One region of the Pseudomonas sp. LFM046 genome, then DNA from elsewhere that is predicted to be linked to it. Evidence: riboswitches for the same ligand, from Rfam matches in the RefSeq annotation. Region 1 holds a riboswitch; the other holds the start of a gene.
The links. A riboswitch is a leader RNA that binds a small molecule or an ion and turns the genes downstream of it on or off. The one in region 1 is predicted to bind cobalamin.
Positions count from the first base shown of each region.

Region 1 (3,177 bases):
GCGCAGGCTGAGTTGCCAGTCCTGGCGGCCAGCTTCGCCGAGGTACTGGGCGAACCAGCCCTTGTTCAGCCGTGAATCCTTGTCGAAGACGGTGGAGCTGCTGACTTCGTCCTGCTGCCAGTCGTAGCCCAGGGTCAGCACATGGCCTTCGGCCAGGGTCACGTCGTTCAGCCAGGAAGCCGAGTTCCGCTGGGAATCGAAGCGTGAGGAGAACTGCCCACCCGTTTCCTCGCGGCTAAGGTCCTCGCTCTGGCCTGCCTGCAAGGTCACATCCCAGGGCTCCAGCGGGCTGAAGCGAGCACGCCCGCCGATAAGCCGCTGCTCGTTGTCGGCGTTGGCGTTCCGCCCTCCCCCGGGATTGTACGGACTGACCAGGTCGTAGTCGTTGTGGGCCTTGACGCGCATCAGCGTGCCGTCGAGTTCCAGGCCATTGTCGAAGCGATAGCCGGCGCCCAGGCTGCCGGACAGGTTGCGGTAACCGTCGGCATCGGGCTCGTGGTAGCTGCTCCGTGCATTGAGAGCGTCGATGCCGTCGGTGTCCTGGCTGCTGAGGCCGAGGTTGTACCAGCCCTTGCCGTCGCCACCGGAAACACCGGCGCTGCCGTCATAGCTGTCGTGGGTGCCGTAACCGGCCGAGAACCAGGGCTTGGCGCCGTCCTGCCCGCCCTTGCGGGTGAAAATCTGGATCACGCCGCCGATGGCTTCCGAGCCGTAGAGGCTCGACCGGGGGCCGCGAACGACCTCGATGCGCTCGATCAACTCGACCGGCAGGTCCTGGAACGCGGTAAGGCCATTGCTGACCGACCCCACCTTGACGCCGTCGATCAGCACCAGCACGTGATCGGATTCCGTCCCGCGAATGGACACCGTGGTCTGCTTCCCCGGACCACCGTTATTGCTGACGGTCACGCCCGGCACCTTGCGCAGCAGCTCGGGCACGGAACGGGCCTGGCTGAGTTCGATCTCTTCGCGGTCGATCACGGTGGTCGCCGCCAGGCTGGCACGTACCGGATGTTCGCTGCGAGTGGCGGTGACCACCTGCTCGTCGAGGGTCAGGGCCGCAGCGGCCAGGTTGGAGGAAAGGGCTGAAGTGCCAAGCAGCGCAAACGCCGCTGGCCCGATGAAAGGCTTGCGAATCAAAGTCTGGATCTCCGTCGTGCCACCCGCGCGACATCTGTGGGAACTGCACGCGGAAGGCTCCGCGTGCGCTGAACGCGCCAGGCCGGTCTCCGGGCTTGCGAGTGGAGCTTCGCTCCCTTGCCGCGCCTTCCCATGCCTGGGCACAGTGGCCGATTGCGGCTTTCTACTCGCCTACCGTTGCGGGGGCAGCGCCGGATTCTTCTGAGGAATGGACCGGCTTCCCTGTTTCACCCCTTCGACATGAGCCAAGGGGCACCTGAGGCAGCGGCGAAGGTTAGAGGGTCGGAGAGAGAGCGTCAAACCCGACAGACGGAGCGGGCTCAGCGCCATCCGTGGGTTGGTGCGGAGCGAAGCGAAACCCAGGGTCCGGTTGATGGGTTTCGCTTCGCTCTACTGCATCCTATGTGTTGGTCGCCAGCAGCGCGGCCATCACTTCCCCTGCCGCGCCTTGCAGGCAGAGGTCGGCTCGCGCACTGAGGGGCGTGGGCTGAGGATTGATCTCCACCACGAAGGCGCCGTGGCGCTTGGCCAGAAAGGGCAGCTCGGCCGCCGGGTAGACCAGGCTGGATGTGCCGATGCTGAGGAAGAGGTCGGTGTGCTGGCTGGCCTCGGCGGCAGCTCCCAGCACTGTCTCGGGAAGGCTTTCGCCGAACCAGACCACCGCCGGGCGCATCCGGCCACCGCAACGACAGCGCGGGATGGTCCGCACGTCATCGGGCCAATCGCCGCCATCCCGCCGGCAGGCAAAGCATTTCAAGTGGTGGATATTGCCGTGCAGTTCCAGCGGCGCGGAGCTTCCGGCGCGCTGATGCAGGCCGTCGACGTTCTGGGTGATCAGCGTCACCCGTGGCAGACGCCGTTCAAGCTCGGCGATGGCCAGATGCGCCGCATTGGGCTCGGCAGCCAGGCATTTCTCGCGGCGCCAGGCGTACCAGTCCCAGACGGTCTGCGGATCAGCATGGAAGCCTTCGGGGCTGGCCAGCTGTTCGGGGCGGTACTTGGCCCAGAGGCCGGTCTGAGCATCGCGAAAGGTAGGGATGCCGCTTTCGGCGGAAACGCCGGCACCGGTGAAGATCACCAAATGGCGGACCTGCTGCAGGTGCCGGATCAGGTCGTCGGGGATGGGCGTCATTCAGTGCCTCGGGGTGAAGCCTGCCGGCTTGGCAGCCAGCCAGTCGACGAAGGTACGCAGGCGCTCATCGCCCAGCAGGGACTCGCGGCTGTTGAAGTTCAGGGCCAGTTCCTTCTCGCTGAACAGCTTGTGGATCTGGTTGTGGCAAGGCCGGCAGACCCAGAGGGTGGCGGTGATGCGCTCGCCCTTGGCGAACCGCTTCTGCACGTAGGGTTTGTCGTGCAGGGCCTTGGGGATCAGGTGATGACGAGTCAGCGCGGCGGCGCGGCGGCAGAGTTCGCAGGCGTCAGGCTGGGGCGGGAGACGGATGGGTTCCGGCATGGTGGTCGGGATGTCGCCCAGGCGTCAGCGCTTGCGGCAGAGAGTCAGGCCATCGCCCACCGGCAGCAGCGACAGGTCAACGCGGTCGTCGTCCTTCAGTGCACGGTTCAGGGCCTGGATGGCGCGGGTGTCTTCGGAATCCGGATCAGCCTCCAGAACCCGACCGCTCCAGAGCACGTTGTCGAAGAGGATAAGCCCACCTCGACGCGCCAGGCGAAGGGCTTCTTCCAGATAGGCGGGGTAGTTGGCCTTGTCGGCGTCGATGAAGATCAGGTCGAAGCTGTCCGCCTCCAGCCCTGGCAAGGTATCCAGCGCCGGCGCCAGGCGCAGTTCGATCCGCTCGCAAAGGCCGGCTTCCTGCCAATAGCGGCGGGCGATGGCATTGTAGTCGCCAGGAAGGTCGCAGCAGACCATCCGACCGTCTTCCGGCAGTTGGGCGGCCATGCACAGCGCGCTGTAGCCGGTGAAGGTGCCCACTTCGAGGATGCGCCGCGCGCCGATGAGCTTGACCAGCAGCGCCATGAACTGCCCCTGCTCCGGGGCGATCTGCCAGCGGCCCATGGGCAGGGCCAGGGTTTCCGCCC
Region 1 covers NZ_JYKO02000001.1:1,658,665-1,661,841, reverse strand. Annotated here, with positions in the region: gene btuB (TonB-dependent vitamin B12 receptor) at 1-1,137, opposite strand, end outside; cobalamin riboswitch at 1,203-1,415, opposite strand; gene TQ98_RS07810 (NAD-dependent deacylase) at 1,541-2,272, opposite strand; gene TQ98_RS07805 (hypothetical protein) at 2,273-2,593, opposite strand; gene TQ98_RS07800 (class I SAM-dependent methyltransferase) at 2,618-3,177, opposite strand, start outside.

Region 2 (3,177 bases), 1.1 Mb from region 1:
CTCCGGCTGCGGTGCGCCCACGACGTGAGGGATCACCAGAACAGCCACGCCGACGATGCGCAGGGCCCAATGGCGGCCGAAAGCGATCAGGGCGAGTCCCGCAGCAGTCGACGCGGCAGTGCTGATCCACCACGCCTGACGCTCGGCCAGGTCAGCAGCGGCGGTGCCCGGCAGCTCCGGCGGCAGCCCAAGGGACGGCGCCAGGGCGAAGGTGGCGAAACCGCCCAGTCCCCAGAGCAGGCCCTGCCAGGCACGGGTCGGGCCGCGCAGGCTGAAGAGTCCAGCGAGGATCAGGGCGAAGCCCACGGCCACCACCAGGTTGCTGCCTCCCGTGGAGAGGGTGCGCTGCCAGCCGTCCTCCGGCGCCCAGGCCTCGTCGCTGTGTTCATGGGTATGGGCAACGGCGGGGCCGCCGTGCTGGTGGTCCTGGACCTGCTCCGCCGGCGCGGCATTTTCATAGGTTTCCGCCTGGAGGATCAGCGGGGCGACCCACAGGCTCTGCAGCAGGGTCAGCACGATGGCGGCGATCAGGCCGGCGAAACCGGCCGTCTGGGCGATGCGCTTGATCATCGGGAACCCACTCAGTGGCAGGGGAACGCGGAACTGTGGCGCGTGTCGTGAGCGGCGTTGTGCACCGCCTCGATGTGGGAGAAACCGGCGAAATACACCAGGGACAGGCCGACGAGGCCGGCGCCGATGGCCAGCAGCAGGCGCTGGGCCAGGGTCGAGGAGGAGACGGCGGATTGGGACAGGACGCGGCTGGACATGAAGGTTCCCTCTGCAGTGTGTGTGATACCGGCAGCGGAACGCGCGCGAGGGAAGCGGGCGCACAGGCACCCAGATTTCCGGCTTGCGCCCGCCCACCGCGGGTTGCCAAAACGTGATCAGGCCGGTCTCCGGGCTTGCGACGCCTGCCAGGGGCAGGATGGGCATGCCTTCCCATGCCGGATCGGCACAGTGGCGTACTTAACCCTACGGTCGCTTACCGTTGCGGGGGCAGCGTCGGACTTGTCCGAGATGGACGCACCGACTTCCCGTTTCACCCCGCGTACGGCGACGCAGGGCACCTGAAAAAACCGTGCTAGGACATCACGAGTCCGACCAAGCGTCAACTGCCGTGATTGACCGCCACCTGGACGCTGCGTAGCCTTCGCCCTTTCGAGGTTCTCCGGTCATGGGCCGGAGCTAAGAGGGAACGTGGTCAAGGCCACGGCTGCCCCCGCAACTGTGAACGCCCCCGGGCCCTTCGAAATGCCACTGCGAAAGCGGGAAGGCGAAGGTGCCGCGCCACGCGCAGGGTCGTGAGCCAGGAGACCTGCCTCGACGAATTTCCAGACAACCGGGCGGGGTGATCCGGTGGCGAATCCGTTGCGCGGGGCTCTCCCCGCTGCGCTCGTCATGCCCGCCGACCGACCACGCAGAGGCGCGCATGAAATCCCTGGCCAAACTCCCCGTCACCATCGTCACCGGCTTCCTCGGCGCCGGTAAAACCACCCTGCTCCGCCACATGCTGGACAACGCCCAAGGCCGCCGCATCGCGGTGATCGTCAACGAGTTCGGCGAACTGGGTATCGACGGCGAAATCCTCAAGCAATGCTCCATCGGCTGCACCGAAGAGGAAGCCGTGGGCCGCGTCTTCGAGCTGGCCAATGGCTGCCTGTGCTGCACCGTGCAGGAAGAGTTCTTCCCGGTGATGCGCGAACTGGTGGCCCGTCGCGGCGACCTCGACCAGATCCTCATCGAGACCTCGGGCCTCGCCCTGCCCAAACCCCTGGTGCAGGCCTTCCAGTGGCCGGAAATCCGCAACGCCTGCACCGTCGACGCGGTGATCACGGTGGTGGACAGCCCCGCCGTGGCCGCCGGCACCTTCGCCGCCCACCCCGAGCAGGTGGACGAGCAGCGCAAGCAGGACCCGAACCTCGACCACGAATCCCCGCTGCACGAGCTGTTCGAAGACCAGTTGGCCAGCGCCGACCTGGTGGTGCTGAACAAGGCCGACCTGCTCAGCCCTGAAGCCCTGGCCGCCGTACGCGCCGAAGTGGCCGAGGAATTGCCGCCGGCGGTGAAGATCGTCGAAGCCAGCGCCGGCAAGCTGCCGCTCTCCGTGCTGCTGGGCCTGAATGCCGAAGCTGAATTGCACATCGACAGCCGCCCCACCCACCATGATCACGAAGGCCATGAGGACCACGACCACGACGAGTTCGACTCCTTCCACGTCGACCTGCCGGAAGTGGACGAAGCCGCCCTGCTGGCAGCCCTCGGCCAACTCGTGGAGCGCCACGCCATCCTGCGCATCAAGGGCTTCGCTGCCATTCCCGGCAAGCCCATGCGCCTCTTGATCCAGGGCGTCGGCAAGCGCTTCGACAAGCACTTCGACCGCAAGTGGCTGGAAGGCGAAACCCGCAGCACCCGCCTGGTGGTCATCGGCCAGGAACTGGATCAGGCGGCCATCGCCAACGAGCTGCGTACCGCGCTGGCGTGAGTTCCACTCTTCTCCCCTCTCCCCCTGGGAGAGGGGCCGGGGGTGAGGGAAGCCTCCGCCCACTGGGACGCTCCCCCACCCTCCCTCCGAGGACGTAAAGGCACCCCATGCACCTCCTGCGCACCCAACCCGGCGGCTTCGTCCCCGACGACGGCATCGCCCACCTGGCCCAGACGCCCGCCGAGCTGGTGATCCTCTGCAGCGGCGATTCGCACCTGGCGCTGCTGGCCGAAACCGCCCGCGAACTCCCCGAAGGCTTCCCCAGCCTGCGCCTGGCCAACCCCATGCAGCTGCAGAACCACGCCTCGGTGGACCTCTACGTGGACGAGGTGCTGCAGCACGCCAAGGTCATCTTCATCTCGGTGCACGGCGGGGTGAGCTATTGGCGCTACGGCATCGAGCAACTGGTGGCCCTGGCCGAACGCGGCGCGAAGCTGATCCTGGTCCCCGGCGACGACCGCCCCGACCCGGAACTGGCCAGCCTCTGCAACGTGCCGGCCGAAGATGCCGAGCGCCTCTGGCAGTACCTGCGCCAGGGCGGCCTGGACAATGCCCGGCAATTCTTCAACTGCCTGGCCGGGCGCTGGCTCGGCCGCGATTACCCCTGGAACGAGCCCCGAGCGCTGCCGCGGGTCGCCCTGTACCACCCGCGCCTGCGAAATGCGCGGCTGGAGGAGTGGAAAGCCGACTGGCAG
Region 2 covers NZ_JYKO02000001.1:520,926-524,102, reverse strand. Annotated here, with positions in the region: gene TQ98_RS02470 (CbtA family protein) at 1-570, opposite strand, end outside; gene TQ98_RS02465 (CbtB domain-containing protein) at 582-767, opposite strand; cobalamin riboswitch at 870-1,086, opposite strand; cobalamin riboswitch at 1,145-1,338, shown strand; gene cobW (cobalamin biosynthesis protein CobW) at 1,430-2,482, shown strand; gene cobN (cobaltochelatase subunit CobN) at 2,590-3,177, shown strand, end outside.
Region 2: another riboswitch for cobalamin. It lies ahead of cobW (cobalamin biosynthesis protein CobW); the one in region 1 lies ahead of btuB (TonB-dependent vitamin B12 receptor).